DNA from 2 places in the Amycolatopsis sulphurea genome. Region 1 is predicted to be linked to the other one. Evidence: riboswitches for the same ligand, from Rfam matches in the RefSeq annotation. Region 1 holds a riboswitch; the other holds the start of a gene.
What was found. Region 1 has a riboswitch for cobalamin ahead of ATK36_RS18270 (hypothetical protein). Riboswitches for the same ligand answer to the same signal wherever they lie in the genome.
Positions count from the first base shown of each region.

Region 1 (7,861 bases):
CGAAACCGGTGGCAGCCACGAAGAGCCCGGCGACCAGCATCGGCACGCCGAGCCAGGACGAGGAGCCGTCCAGCACGCCGTACACCCCGACGGCGACCCCGGCCAGCCCGGCGAGCACACAGACCGCGATCAGCACGCGGACCTGCCGTCCGAGGTAGCCGCGACGGCCGTAGCCCCGGGAATCCATGGCCGCCGCCAGCTGCAACGACCGGTCCATCGCATCGGCCAGCACCGGCACGAAGATCCCCTTTACGAAACGCAGGCCACGGGTCCGCCCGGCCCGCAACCTTCGCGCACGCCGTACCCGGTGCACGCTTTCCACCAGCTGCGGTGCCACGGACAACGCGACGGTGACCGCCGTGCCCACTTCATACAACGCCGCCGGCACCGCTTTCAGCAGGCGTTTCGGGTTCGCCAGCGCGTTCGCGGCGCCGACACAGAGCACGATCGTGGCCAGCCGCAGGCCGTCGTAGAAGCCGCCGAGCAGCTCCTCGGCCGACGTGGGGCCGAGCAGCTCGATCCCGGCGGCCGCGGCGGGCAGCGGAATCCGAGGCAGGGTGAACAGCACGTGCCCGCCGTCCTCGCCGCCGATCAGGATCCGGAACAGCACCCGCGAGATCAGGATGACCGCGGCGACCAGTGCGTACATCCGGAACGCCAGCGCCCACGGCGCGTCGCCACGCCGGGCGACCACGACGAACCCGGCCACCGCGAGCACCAGCCCGAGCAGCAGCGGGTTCGTGGTCCGGCTCGCGATGACCGCGAGCGCGAGCGCCCACACCCACCACGCGCCGGGATGCAGCGCCCGCGGACTAGGCCGCACCACGCCGGCGCCGGATCGCGGTGACCACCCCGGCCACCGCGATCAGCACGACGACCACGATGCCCACGACCAGTCCCCACGGGAAACCGCTGTCCGAAGTGGACGATTCGGCGGCGGGCGCGGGATCGTTCGCCTTGCGCACCGGGGCGGTCCGCGGCGGCGGGTAGTCGGTGTAGGACTTGCCGATCGCGAAGGACCAGCCCTCGAAACTGCCCGCAGGCGGCTTCCAGCCCTGCACGCCGACCTGGCTCGACTCCCATTTGCCGCCGTTGGTGGCGGTCCAGAAGCTCCAGGTGGCGTTCTCCGGCGGCATTCCGGTGCAGGCCTGGTCCGCGGGCTTGTTCTCGATCTTGCACAGCAGGGCCAGCCCGTACTTGCCCGAACCGGCCAGCTCCAGCCCGGCGTTCTGCAGCGCAGTGAGCCCGTTCTCCTGCGGCCCCGTAGCGCAGCGGATGAGCGGGTCCCCGCCCAGACCCTGGAAGTCGACGATCACGGTGACCCCGTTTTCGTCCGGGCAGTACCCGGCGGTGCCCTTGCCGGGCACGGTCGCCGAGGCGGGCGCGGCGCCGCTCAGCCCGGTACCGATCAGAAGTACGCACCCGGCGAGGACTCGCCCCCAGTGGCGCGCGTGTGTGAACCGCATGTCAGATGAACCTCGCATCGATCGGGCCACGGCGGGCGATCCGGCTCGCGGCCCGGCGAAGGGGCCGCTCACGGTTGCGGGCCAGCGCCGGAATCCCACCGGCTTCCCCCGTTCGTGGCGTAGAACTCGTCGACGTTAACCCACCTCAGGCACTCTTCGGAAGCGACCGCGGCCACACCTACACTTCCGGACGTGGAATCCGGACAGCTGCGCGTCGGCCTCGTCGGAACCGGTCCGTGGGCGGCCAGGGTGCACGCACCCGGGCTGGCCGAGCATCCGAGCACCGTGCTCAGTGCAGTGTGGAGCCGCCGCCCGGAGGCCGCGCAGTCGCTCGCGGAGACCTACGACACCGTGGCCGCCGGCCGCATCGACGAGCTGTTCGACCAGGTCGACGCGATCGCTTTCGCGGTGCCACCGGCCGTGCAGGCAGAGATCGCACCGCGCGCCGCAGCAGCGGGCAAGCACCTGATCCTGGAGAAGCCGATCGCCGCCGACCTGCCCGGCGCGCGGCGGCTGGCCGACGCGGTCACCGAAGCCGGAGTCGCGTCGCTGGTGATGCTCACGCTGCGTTTCGCACAGGAGACCCGCGACTGGCTCGACGGAATCAACCAGGCCGGCGGCTGGCGAGGCGGCGGCGCGCGCTGGCTGTCCGGCGCGTTGCTCGGCGGTCAGTACGCCGGCTCGGCGTGGCGGCAAGACCCGTCGGGCGGTGCACTCGCGGACATCGGACCGCACGCGTTCGATCTGCTCGACGCCGCGCTCGGCCCGATCACCGAGGTGCTCGCCGCGCACCGCGGCGCGGAAGATCTCTGGCATGTGTTGCTGGCCCACGAGAACGGGGCGACCAGCACCGCGACGCTCACCCTGCGGCTGCCGGTGCAACCGACCGTAGCGGAGGTCGCGGTGTACGGCGAGCACGGCTACCGGAGGTTTAGCCGGTCGGGTACTGCCGCCGAGTCGTATACCGCACTGCTGGATGATTTCGCGGCCATGGTATCCAGCGGAATTTCCACGCACCCGTGTGATGTGCGCAGGGGTGTGCACCTGGCGTGGATCGTCGACCGTGTACGCGCGCTGACCGGCCGATAACCCTCGATCGTCCCTTGTGGAGCGTGACTCTTCCGATCCACTATGGACACCCCATGCACGGGATCCCGTTTCCCGCCACCGAAGGATTCACCGAATAGGGCGGGTCACCCTGTGTGTCTGGCGGATCCCGCGTCGCAATGGTGACCTTGGAGCAGGAAACAAGCGGTTCGCCGAGGGGTTCGAGAAGGGAAGCGCATGGGTGCTCTGCTGCGCGCTTTCTGGGGGATCATTCCGGCCACAGCCATCGCGCTGCCGTACGCGATGCTGTGCTGGCCGTTGCTCACCGTCCGCCGGCGGCGAAGAGCCGGTGTCAGCCTGGCCCGCGCTTCCGCGACCGCCGGGGCGGACGTGCTGATCGTGACGCTCGCCGCGCTGGTGCTGATCCTGGTCACGATGCCGGTCGGCGACAGCCACAGCAGCACGCTGGACCTGATGCCCGGCGCCGATCTCGCCGAGGCGTACGCCGACGGAGGCTCGCTGTGGCAGGTGCTCGGCAACCTGTTCCTGCTGCTGCCGCTGGCCGCGCTGGTGCCGCTGCGGGTGCCCCGGCTGCGCTCGGCCGGCCGGATCGCCCTTCTCGCGCTGGTTCTGTCCGTGCTGGTGGAGGCGACCCAGTTCGTGCTCCACAACGGCCGGGTCACCTCGACCGACGACGTGCTGCTGAACACGCTGGGTGCGGTACTCGGCGCGGCCGCGACCCGGCCCGGGTGGCGGCGGCTGGATCAGCCGGTGCCGGCGATCCCGGAGCAGCTGCGGCGGACCGTCTGCGTGGCCCCGATCCAGCTGCACAGCAGCCGTCCCGCGTCCAGCGCCCGGTACGCCGGGCTCAGCCACCCGGAACAGCCGTGAAAATCCGGTTGCGCCTACCGGCAGACTGAACGCAGTACCCGTTTCGGACGAAGGAATGCCTATGTTCGCCGCCACGGCCCGCGTCGGCCGAGGTCCGGCCTGACGCGAATAAGCCCGCCGTTCGCGCACGCACCGTGCCCGAGCGTCGCCGCGTCCTGCATTCCTTCGCCCGAAAGGGTTTCTTCCGCATGTCTGCCATTCAGGCTTATGTCCGTACGACCGCACCTCGCGGCCGGGACACCGAACGGATCGGACCGTTCCTCGCGACTTTTTCCCGCGAGAGCAGCAATCCGATGCTCAACTACGCGATCCCGGACGAGGGCGCCGAGCCGTCCCCGGCCGAGCTGACCGAGCTGACCGAGCTGACCGCCGCGTATCGCGACCGGGATCTCTTGCCACGGCTGGAGTTCTTCACCGAGGTGGCGCCCGCCCTGGAGACGGCGCTGACTTCGGCCGGATACCGGCTGGAGCGCCGGATCCCGTTGATGACCTGCACTCCCGCCGGGTTCGTCGACCGGCCGGCGCCGCCCGGATTCCGGCTGCGGGAACCGGAATCGGACGCCGACCGGCGGCGGCTGCGGTCGATGCAGAACGTCGCGTACGGTGCGGGACCGGAGGTCTCCGACACCGAGGTGGCCCAGACGCGCGAAGACCTCCACCTGCTCGCGCAGGACTGCGTGAGCGGCGAGATCGCCGGCGGCGGGGTGGCGCTGGAGATCGTTTGCGGCATCAGCGAAGTGGCCGGGATCGCGGTAGCCGGGCCGTTTCGCCGGCGCGGCCTCGCGGCGGCCGTCACCGCACGGCTCACCAGGAGCGTGCACGAGCGCGGCGCCGGGTTCGCGTTCCTCACTCCGGCGAACGAGGGCGTCGGCACGATGTACCGCAAGGTCGGCTACCAGGACTGCGGTGACTGCGTGCACATGTCCCGGCAAAGTTGGTCGAGGACCGTGATCAGCAGAGAGAGCCGTGGCTGCCGCGTCATCATCGACGACACCTGCCATCTCGATCGATTACGCCCGGCAGCAGGCGAAGCGGAGGTGTTCGAGGCGCGCGACCACCTCGCACTGTGCGCCAGCCCTGTCCCGGGTCTGTGAAGGGGCCCTTCACAGACTCAGAGTCCGTGAAGGGCCCCTTCACAGACCTCCGCCGTCTGCGCAGGGCCCCTCACGCCGACTTTGCCGACACCCTGCGGAGCGTGCACGAGCGCGGCGCCGGGTTCGCGTTCCTCACTCCGGCGAACGAGGGCGTCGGCACGATGTACCGCAAGGTCGGCTACCAGGACTGCGGTGACTGCGTGCACATGTACCTCGAGTAGTCCACTCCGGACACTCGACCGATCGCCCGCAGCGCTTATAACACAAGTAGTGCGACATGTCCAAAGATGTCGCACTCATCGGCCCGTTCATACTGATCCTCCTGCCCATAAGTTCACAGATCCTCTGGGGAAAGTGAACTGCGACACATGGACCATGGCGGTACCGGCCGATTGTTCTAGCGTGAGCCGACGTGCGGCTGATCCCATACCCCACCCGGACGTCACTGGAACCCGGTGTACCCGGCCACCGCCGGACGCATCGACATCCCCAGCGCCGCATCTACCCCATCTGATCAGGCTCGTTCCCGCGAAGGCAGCACATAGACAGCAGCCGCTCGGCGATCAGCACAGGATTCGGAGTCCGGCCATGACCAGCACGGAACAGAACACCCACTACCGGCTGGGCGACGCCCCCGGGAAGGTGCCCTTCCTCGGCAACGCCGTCCAGATCTTCCGGGACCCGCTCACCTACCTGCCGGACCTGCGCCGGCAAGGCGATCTGGTGCGGGTGCGACTGGGCCGGAGCACCGCCTACCTGGCGGCGACCCACGACGTCGTCCAGGAGGTGCTGCACAAGCCCCGGGAATTCGACAAGGGCGGCGAGTTCATCGACAAGATGCGGGTGATCCTCGGCGATGGGGTCGGTACCTGCAGCGTCACGACGCACAAGCGGCAGCGCGGGTTCATCCAGCCGGCCTTCACCAAGGCCAAGATCTCCGGCTACACCGAAGTGATGTCCCGGCGGGTGGCCGAGCTGATCGATTCCTGGCACGACGGCAGGGAAATCGACCTGCCCGAGGAGATGAGCAGGCTCACCACCCGGGTGACCGCGCAGGCGATGTTCTCCCACGACCAGGTCAGCGCGGAGGCGATCGCCGAGATTCAGCGGTCGTTCCCGGTGGTGTGGAAGGGTGTCTACCGCCGGATGATCCTGCCGCTGCCGCTGGTCCACCAGGCCCCGACCAAGGCGAACCGGGACTTTCGGCGTGCCCTGCAACGGCTGGAGAACGTCATCTCCACCATGCGGGAGGCCTACCGGACGAATTCCGGGCCGCAGGACGACATCCTGTCCATTCTGCTCGCGGCCCGGGACGAGAACGGCGTCGGCATGACCGACGAGGAGATCCGCGACGAATTGATGACCGTGCTGGCCGCCGGTGTCGAAACTCCGGCCTCGGGACTCACCTGGGCGCTGTACTTGATCAGCCGGCACCCCGAGGCCGAGGCCCGGCTGCACGAGGAGGTCGACTCGGTACTCGGCGGACGCACCGCCCTCGAAGCGGATTATCCGGCGCTGCCGTTCACGAATCGGATCGTCAACGAGGCCCTGCGGATGTACCCGCCGGTGTGGTTCATCACCCGCCGGACGGTCAGCGACACCAAGCTGGCCGGACACGACATCCCTGCCGGGGCGAGCATCCTGTTCAGTCCGTACGCATTGCACCGGGACCCGGCGGTCTTCACCGATCCGGATTCGTTCGTACCCGATCGCTGGCTGCCGGAGAACCTGAAGAAGCTACCGCGCAACGCCGTCATCTCCTTCAGCGGGGGTACCCGGAAATGTCTCGGGGACGTCCTCGCGAACCACGAGATGACCATCGCGCTCGCCTCCATCGCGGCGCGCTGGAAGATCTCGCACAAGCCGGGCCACACCATCAAACCCGTGGCGAAGGCGGAACTGACCACCGGCGACCTTCCGATGATCCTGACGGCCCGGAGGCCCTCCGGAGCCTCGGCATGACCGGGATTGCCTTGCGCCACGAGGAAAACCTGCAGCCGCCGCCCGGACACCCACTGCTCGGGTTCCGGTCGGCGATCTCCCCGCACGTGGCGGAACTGGAGGGGCACATCCTCGCCTGGGCGGAACGCTACGCGGTGCTCGACAACGCCCGGGCCCGGGACAAGCTCGCTCGCACCCGGCTCGGCGAACTCGTCGCACGGGCCTACCCCACCATCCTCCCGGCCCGGCTCGAAGCGGTCGCCGGATGGTTCACCTGGGCGTTCGTCATCGACGACTGCTATGAAAACGATGCCGGGCCCTACGACGAACCCGCGGCGCAGACCTTGCGCGTCCTGGTCCGGGAGCTCAAGCCCGACGCCACGCACACGCGGCTGGACGCGCTGCTGGCCGATGTGTGGCACCGTTTGGCGGCCGGGATGAGCACCGCCTGGCGGCTGAGGTTCACCCAGCACATGGCACATTTCCTCGCCGCCTTCAAGTACGAGGCCCTCAACCGGCAGGTCCGGCACGTGCCGGACCTGCTCGGCTACCAGCAGCTTCGCCGGGCCTCCGGGGGCATCACCCCGTCGCTGGACCTGCTCGAAGTGGCCACCGGGCAGGAGGTGCCGGGGCTGCTCCACGAGTTCGAGCAGGCCCGCGCCATGTTCAACCGGGCGTCCGACGTGGTGGTCTGGGTCAACGACATCGTCTCCCTGCGCAAGGAACTGGCCGCCGGGGAGACCACCAACGGCGTGCTCGTGCTCGCCGAGGAACACCACGTCGAGCTGCCGGAGGCCATCGACCTCGCCTACGCGCTGGTCGCCCGGCAGATCGAGGAGTTCGAGCAGGCCACGAGCGAGCTGGAAACGCTGATGAGCCGCTGGCGCGGCCTGGAGCCCGAGACCGTCGACGCGGTGCGGACCTTCACCGACGGCCTGCGTTCGTGGATGCGCGGGAACCTCGACTGGTCCGGCAACAGCGACCGCTACCGGAACGCCGACGGAGTACTGCTGTCCACCGGCTCTTCCTTGATTTCGCCCGCCACGCCAAGCCTTATCGAACCGCACTGAGGCGGCCGCCGTGCGCGATCGCTTCGATGACAGCGTAATCTCGGCCAGGCGGACAACCCTGCTGGCGCACGACCCGCAATTCTCCGCGGCTTGCCCGGACGACGCGATCACGACGGCCATCCGGCAGCCTTCGATGCCGTTGAAGGACATCCTCACCACCATCATGGCGGGGTATGCCGATCGGCCCGCCCTCGGCGAGCGGGCAACCGAATCGGTGCTCGACCCGGTCACCGGCCGCACCACCCGTCGGCTGTTGCCACGGTTCGACACGATCAGCTACGACGAGCTGTGGCGACGGGCGAACGCGATTGCCGCGGCCTGGTACCACGACGAACTCGCCCCGGTGCGGGCC
Region 1 covers NZ_PDJK01000002.1:2,593,921-2,601,781, reverse strand. The annotation lists gene ATK36_RS18275 (CbiQ family ECF transporter T component) at 1-826, opposite strand, end outside; gene ATK36_RS18270 (hypothetical protein) at 813-1,466, opposite strand; cobalamin riboswitch at 1,484-1,625, opposite strand; gene ATK36_RS18265 (Gfo/Idh/MocA family protein) at 1,659-2,555, shown strand; gene ATK36_RS18260 (VanZ family protein) at 2,751-3,404, shown strand; gene ATK36_RS18255 (GNAT family N-acetyltransferase) at 3,593-4,498, shown strand; gene ATK36_RS18245 (cytochrome P450) at 5,087-6,460, shown strand; gene ATK36_RS18240 (terpene synthase family protein) at 6,457-7,509, shown strand; gene car (carboxylic acid reductase) at 7,520-7,861, shown strand, end outside.

Region 2 (7,861 bases), 2.8 Mb from region 1:
GAGCTGCTCGCGCGCGCTCAACCCCGAAGGGCTGTGAAGGGTCCCTTCACAGCCTCAGATAGGGCTTTGTCAGGAGTTGTTGATCTTGTGGTGTGATTCTGGTGTGGATCTTGCTGTGGTGGGGGCGTTGAATGGTGAGCTGGAGCGGTTCGTGGGGGAGGTGTTCGTGCCGGGGCAGCCGGTTGCGGGTGCCGAGCGGCGGGCGGATATGTGCGTGCATCATCTGCGGGGTTCGTTGCTGACCGACGTGAAGCGCAAGACCGCGACCGGGATGGGGCGGGTGCTGGGGGTGTCTGCGCAGAGTTTGAATCATCTGGTCACGGACTCGCCGTGGCGGTGGGAGCCGGTGCAGAACCGGATCGCGGCGCGGGCGCAGCGGTTGCTGCGCCCGGCGGTGTGGGCGATCGATGACACGACGTTCCTCAAAGACGGTCACGACAGTGTCGGGGTGGCTCGTCAGCATTCCGGGCGGGTCGGTGGGCAGGCCAACTGTCAGGCCGCGGTGTCGGTGACCGCGTGCGGCAGGACCGGTGTGGTGCCGCTGGCGTGGCGGTTGTTCATGCCCGAGTCGTGGAACCCGGAACTCTCGGGCGAACGTCGGGGACCCGCCCGGGTCCCCGACGACGTCCGCCATCGCCCCAAGTGGCAACTGGCGCTGGACGCTCTCGACGAGCTGGCCGAGCAGAAACTCACACCACCTCCGGTGGTGGCTGATGAAGACTACGGCCGGGCCGGTGAGTTCCGGGACGGTCTCGCCGGTCGTGGTCTGGGGTTCGTGGTGCAGGTCAACCACGACATCAGCCTGCTGCCCTGGCGTCGGGAACCCGACACCGCGTGGGCACGCGAAGGCAAACACCTGCCGGCTACCGGCATCGCCGCCGGTGCCACCAAGACCCCGGTGTCCTGGCACACCGACGACGGTGAACGGGTGGCCCATTTCAGCCTGCTACGGGTACGTGAGGCCGGAAGGCCGGTACGGCAACGAGCGTCCGCGGCGAAAACCTGCCTGCCCGACCGGTGGCTGCTGATCCAATGGGACACCAAGAAACCAGACGAGCCTGCCCACGTATGGCTGGCTCACCTTCCCGGCGTTGCCCGCCCCACCATCACGCGCCTGGTCCGGCTCGCCAAAGCCCGGTGGGCCATCGAGACCAGCTACCGCGAACTCAAAAACACCCTCGGTATCGACCACTTCGAAGGCCGCACCTGGCCAGGCTGGCACCGCCACGTCACGCTCGTCACCGCGGCCTTGCTGTTCCTCACCGAATACCGCGCCCGCACACTAAAAAACGCGGCCCCGGCCTGACACTCGGACAGGTCGCCCTGCTCCTGCAGAACCTGCTCACGTGCTGGACCGGGGCCTGCGCCCTCTGCCAACGAGAACTACCCCCATAACAAAGCCCTATCAGAGTCCGTGAAGGGACCCTTCACAGCCTTCAAGTCCGCATGGGGACAAGCGTGGCAGCAAGGGCGGGGTGGGGGCCATCGTGGCGGCTGTGAAGTGTTGTGCAGGTTTCCCGGGGGCTTGTAATAGTTGTTAAAGTCGGGGGATGGAGAAGGTGTACGCCGGTGCGCGGGTGCGGCAGCTGCGGGAGGACCGTTCCCTTTCGCAGTCCGAATTGGCCAGGGCGCTCGGCATCTCGCCCAGTTACGTCAACCAGCTGGAACACAACGGCCGCCCGCTCACCCTCGCCGTGCTGCTGAAGCTCACCGGGCAGTTCGGGGTGGACGCGGAGTTCTTCGCCGCGCAGGACACCGCGCGTCTCGTCGCCGACGTGCGGGAAGTGTTCGCCGACGACACTCTCGACGGAGCGGTCTCGCCCGGCGCGGTGGACGAGCTGACCACGAAACTGCCCGACGTCGCGCGGATGGTGGTCGCGCTGCACCGGCGTTACCGGGAATCGGTGGAGAACATCGCCGCGCTCACCGCGGAGCAGGGCATGGACCAGACCGCCGCGCAGCAGCCGCACGAACAGGTGCGTGATTGGTTTTACACCCGTAATAACCACGTCGCGGCGCTCGACCGCAGTGCCGAAGAGCTGTCCGCGCATCTGAGGCTGCGTCCCGGCGAGGTGCGTTCGGGGCTGATCACCGCGTTGCAGGACCGGCACGGCGTCCGGGTGGTCAGCGAGCCGCTGGGTACCGGACGGCACGAATTCGACGGCCGCCGCAAGGTGTTGCGGCTCGCGCCCGCGTTGCGGCCGGGGCAGGCCGCGTTCCGGCTCGCCTCGGAGCTGGCGATGCTGGAATCAGGAGACGAGATCACGCGGCTGGCCGAGCGGGCCGGGTTCGGCGACGAGACCGCCCGGCGGCTGCTGCGCATCGGGCTGGCGAACTACTACGCGGGCGCGCTGGTGTTGCCGTATCGGGTTTTCCTGGGCGCGGCCGAACGGCTGCGCTACGACGTCACCCTGCTGTCCGGCGAGTTCGGCGTGGGCTTTGAAACGGTCTGCCACCGGCTGTCCACATTGCAGCGTCGCGGTGCACGCGGCGTGCCGTTCTCCTTCGTGCGGGTGGACCGCGCGGGCAACATCTCGAAACGCCAGTCCGCCACCGGGTTCCACTTCTCCCGGGTCGGCGGCTCGTGTCCACTGTGGATAGTCTACGAGGCGTTCGCCGCGCCCGGCCGGATCCTCACCCAGATCGCCGAGCTGCCGGACGGCAAGAAGTACTTCTGGCTCGCCCGCACGGTCACCGGCAGCACCGGCGGGCACGGCGAACCGGGCAAGACCTTCGCCATCGGGCTCGGCTGCGAACTGCGGCACGCCGTGCGCCTGGTCTACTCCGACGGGCTGGCGCTGGGCGCCGGCGCCGCGGTGACCCCGATCGGGATGGGCTGCAAGGTGTGCGAACGCCCGGCCTGCCCGCAGCGGGCGTTCCCGGCGATCGGCCGGCCGCTGCGGGTGGACGAGCACGCCAGCGGGGTGCTGCCCTACCCGCCGGCGCCGTGACCGCGCGATGAGGGCTGCGCCACTCTCGACATAGTAGGACTTCCTACTTTATGGTGTCACCAAGGTCCACGGTGCAGGGAAGTCCGGTGCGAATCCGGCGCGGTCCCGCCACTGTGACCGGGGAGCGGTCCCCGAGGCAAGGCCACTGGCGCGAGCCGGGAAGGCCGGGGCGCCGCAGATCCGGGAGCCAGGATACCGGCTGTGGACGTCCGTGTTCGTCCACGAGGATGGAGCAGAACGCATGCGGATTCTTCCTGCCTGCGCGAACGCCGCCGGTCCACCCCAGGTGCCCCGGTAGCGCCGCCGCGCCCGTCCGGCGGGCGCGGCAGCGGTGGCGTGCCCGGTGCCTGCCGTGCCGGGGCCGTGCGCTGTGACGGGCCGATCGGCGCCCGGGCAGTGGTGTGCGGTCCCCGGTGCCCGGGGTGACCGCGCTCGTCATCCGGTGCCTGCGCCCTGCCGGTCGTCGCGGCTCGCTGCCGTGCGCCCCGGCCTCCTCCTGCGTGCTTTCCGAAAGGCTGATCATGATCCCCGAACTCACCCACTTCATCGGAGGCAAGCCGATCCCCGGCACCTCCGGGCGGTTCTCCGACGTCTTCGACCCCAGCACCGGCGCGGTGCAGGCACGAGTACCGCTGGCCTCCGTCGATGAGGTCGCCGCCGCGGTGGACATCGCCGTCGAAGGGCAGCGGGAATGGGCGCGGTGGAACCCGCAGCGGCGCGCCCGGGTGCTGATGCGCTTCCTCGACCTGGTGCGCCACGGCGAGGACAGCCTCGCGCAGCTGCTGTCGTCCGAGCACGGCAAGACCGTCGCCGACGCGCACGGCGACATCCAGCGCGGGCTCGAAGTGGTCGAGTTCGCGCTCGGTATCCCGCACCTGCTCAAGGGCGAGTACAGCGACAGCGCGGGCACCGGCATCGACGTCTACTCGATGCGGCAGCCGCTCGGCGTGGTCGCCGGGATCACCCCGTTCAACTTCCCGGCGATGATCCCGCTGTGGAAGGCCGCGCCGGCGATCGCCTGCGGCAACGCGTTCGTGCTCAAGCCGTCCGAGCGGGACCCGTCCGTGCCGCTGCGGCTGGCGGAGCTGTTCCTCAAGGCCGGTCTGCCGCCGGGCGTGTTCTCGGTGGTCAACGGCGACAAGGAGGCGGTCGACGCGCTCCTGACCGAGCCCCGGGTGCAGGCGGTCGGTTTCGTCGGGTCGTCCGACATCGCGCAGTACGTGTACGCCACCGCGGCCGCGCACGGCAAGCGGGCGCAGTGCTTCGGCGGTGCGAAGAACCACATGATCGTGATGCCCGACGCCGATCTCGACCAGGTCGTGGACGCGTTGGTCGGCGCCGGTTACGGGTCCGCGGGGGAGCGGTGCATGGCGATCTCGGTCGCCGTCCCGGTCGGCGAGGCCACCGCGGACGCACTCGTCGAGCGGCTCGCCGAACGGGTGCGGAACCTGAAGGTCGGCCCGGCGCTGGCCGAGACGTCCGACTTCGGGCCGCTGGTCACCGCCGCGGCCGCACAGCGTGCCCGGGATTACGTCCGCGTCGGCGTGGCGGAGGGCGCCGAACTGGTGGTGGACGGCCGCGACCTGACCGTGCCCGGTCACGAGAACGGCTTCTTCCTGGGCGGCTGCCTGTTCGACCGGGTCACCCCGGACATGCGGATCTACCGGGAGGAGATCTTCGGCCCGGTCCTTTCGATCGTGCGGGCCGACACGTACGAGGAGGCCCTGCGGCTGCCGAGCGAGCACGAATACGGCAACGGCGTCGCGATCTTCACCCGCGACGGCGACACCGCGCGGGACTTCACCTCGCGCGTCGACACCGGCATGGTCGGGGTGAACGTGCCCATTCCGGTGCCGATCGCCTACCATACCTTCGGCGGCTGGAAGCGGTCCGGCTTCGGCGACCTCAATCAGCACGGCCCGGACTCGATCCGCTTCTACACCAAGACGAAGACGGTCACCTCGCGCTGGCCGTCCGGCATCAAGGAAGACGCCTCCTTCGTCATCCCGACGATGGACTGAGGCCCGCCATGCATCTCACCGACGAACAGCGTGCGGTACGCCAGACGGCGGCGGAGTTCGCCGCGGAGCATCTGGCCCCGCACGCGGTGGACTGGGACCGGAACCGGCATTTCCCGGTCGACGTGCTGCGCAAGGCGGCGCAACTCGGGCTCGGCGGCCTGTACCTGCCCGAGGACGTCGGCGGCTCCGAGCTGGGCCGGTTCGACGGCGTGCTCGCCTTCGAGGCGCTGGCGACCGGCTGCCCGTCGATCGCCGCGTACATCTCGATCCACAACATGGTCACCGCGATGATCGACCGCTTCGGCGATACCGCGCAACGGCATCGGTACCTGCCCCGGATGTCCACAATGGAGGCTCTGGGCAGCTACTGCCTGACCGAGCCGGGCGCGGGTTCGGACGCGGCCGCGCTCACCACGAAGGCCCGCCGGGACGGCAGCGAGTACGTGCTGGACGGGGTCAAGCAGTTCATCTCCGGCGCGGGAACGGCCGAGGTGTACGTGGTGCTGGCCCGCACCGGCGGCCCCGGTGCGCGCGGGATCTCCGCGTTCATCGTGGAGCGGGACACCCCCGGTCTTTCCTTCGGCCCCAACGAAAGCAAGATGGGCTGGCACGCGCAGCCGACCCGGCAGGTGATTCTGGACGGAGTGCGGGTCCCGGAGAGCGCGCTGCTCGGCGAAGCCGGGAGCGGGTTCCGGGTCGCGATGGCGGCGCTGGACGGCGGGCGGCTGAACATCGCCGCGTGCTCGCTCGGCGGGGCGAAGACCGCGCTGGACAAGGCGGTTCGGCACCTCACCGAACGCAAAGCCTTCGGCAGCCCGCTTTCCGAGGCGCAGGCGCTGCAGTTCCGGCTTGCCGACATGCGCACCGAGCTGGAAGCGGCGCGGACCCTCCTGTGGCGCGCGGCCGACGCCTACGATCGGGGTGATCCGGAGGCGACCCCGTTGTCCGCGATGGCGAAGCGGTTCTGCACCGACACCGGGTTCGCCGTCGCGAACGAGGCGCTCCAGCTGCACGGGGGCTACGGCTACCTCACCGAATACGGCGTGGAGAAGATCGTGCGCGATCTGCGCGTGCACCAGATCCTGGAAGGGACCAACGAAATCATGCGGGTCATCATTTCCCGCCGGATGCTGCAGGAGGCCTCGTGAGTGAAGTCGAGTTCATCGTCCACAGCGGACTCGGCCGGATCACGCTGAACCGGCCACGCGCGCTCAACGCGCTGAACCACGAGATGGTCCGCGCCATCATCGCGCAGTTGCAGTCCTGGCGGGACGACGCCGGTGTCCGCGCGGTGCTGGTCGAGGGCGCCGGCGAGCGCGGCCTGTGCGCGGGCGGGGACATCCGGTCGATTTACGAGGACGCCAAGGCCGGCGGTACGGACTCGCTCGAGTTCTGGGCCGACGAGTACCGGATGAACGCGCTGATCGGCCGGTACCCGAAGCCGTACCTGGCGATCATGGACGGGATCGTGATGGGCGGTGGGGTCGGCGTTTCCGCGCACGGCAGCCACCGGGTGGTCACCGACCGGACCCGGCTGGCCATGCCGGAGGCCGGGATCGGTTTCGTGCCCGACGTCGGCGGCACCTATCTGCTCTCGCGTGCACCGGGTGAACTCGGCACGCACGTGGCGCTGACCGCAGGCAGTGTCAGCGGGGCGGATGCGATCCACTGTGGACTCGCCGACCACTACGTCCCGGCCGCCCGGCTCCCTGACCTGTTCGACGCACTGGCCACCCGGACCCCGGACGAGGCACTCGAACTCGTCGCGGAACCTCCGCCGCCGAGCGTGCTTGCCGAGGCGCGGGAGTGGATCGACCACTGCTACGCGGCCGAGACCGTGGAGGAGATCCTCGTCCGGTTGCAGGACGGCGGGGAGGCCGCCGTGGCCGCGGCCAAGGAGATCGAGGGCAAGTCGCCGACCTCGCTGAAGGTGACGCTGCGGGCGTTGCGCGAAGCCGCGCGGCTGCCGGACCTGCCGAGCGTGCTGAAGCAGGAGTACCGGATCTCGCACCACGCGTTCCGTTCCGCCGACTTCGCCGAGGGGGTGCGGGCGCAGATCATCGACAAGGACCGTTCGCCGCGCTGGTCCCCGGCGACGCTCGCGGAGGTGGGCGACGACCTCGTCGCCGCGTACTTCGAAGACCTGGGCAACGACGAACTGACCGGGGTGACGCCGCGATGACCGTCGCGTTTCTGGGGCTGGGCAACATGGGCGGCCCGATGGCCGCGAACCTGGTGGCCGCCGGCGAACAGGTGACCGGCTACGACCCGGTGGCCGAGGCCGCCGCCACGGCGGGCGAACGCGGGGTCACGGTGGTCTCCTCGCCGGCGGTTGCGGCCGAGGGGGCGTCGGTCGTGATCACCATGCTGCCCAGCGGGAAGCACGTCCTCGACCTGTACCGCGAGATCGTGCCCGCCGCCGCGCCGGGCACCCTGTTCCTGGACTGCTCGACGATCGAGGTCGCCGACGCGCGAGCGGCCGCCGAGCTGGCCGAACAGGCCGGGCACCTGGCCGTCGACGCCCCCGTCTCCGGTGGTGTAGTGGGAGCCCAGGCGGGCTCGCTCACGTTCATGATCGGCGGCCGGTCCGCTGCCTATGACGCGGCCGAGCCCTATCTGCGCCACCTCGGCGCCCGGTTCGTCCACTGTGGAGAGTCCGGAGCCGGGCAGGCGGCGAAGATCTGCAACAACCTGATCCTCGGCGTCTCGATGGTCGCGGTCAGCGAGGCTTTCGCGCTGGGGCAGCGGCTCGGGCTCACCGACCAGGCGTTGTTCGACGTCGCCTCCACGGCGTCCGGCCAATGCTGGGCGCTGACCACCAACTGCCCCGTGCCCGGCCCGGTGCCCACCAGCCCCGCGAACCGGGATTATCAGGGCGGGTTCGCCAGC
Region 2 covers NZ_PDJK01000002.1:5,370,652-5,378,512, forward strand. The annotation lists gene ATK36_RS30510 (IS701 family transposase) at 119-1,306, shown strand; gene ATK36_RS30515 (short-chain fatty acyl-CoA regulator family protein) at 1,551-2,951, shown strand; cobalamin riboswitch at 2,986-3,169, shown strand; gene ATK36_RS30520 (CoA-acylating methylmalonate-semialdehyde dehydrogenase) at 3,473-4,972, shown strand; gene ATK36_RS30525 (acyl-CoA dehydrogenase family protein) at 4,981-6,120, shown strand; gene ATK36_RS30530 (enoyl-CoA hydratase/isomerase family protein) at 6,117-7,154, shown strand; gene mmsB (3-hydroxyisobutyrate dehydrogenase) at 7,151-7,861, shown strand, end outside.
Region 2: linked by a shared signal. The riboswitch ahead of ATK36_RS30520 (CoA-acylating methylmalonate-semialdehyde dehydrogenase) and the one ahead of ATK36_RS18270 (hypothetical protein) in region 1 are both predicted to bind cobalamin.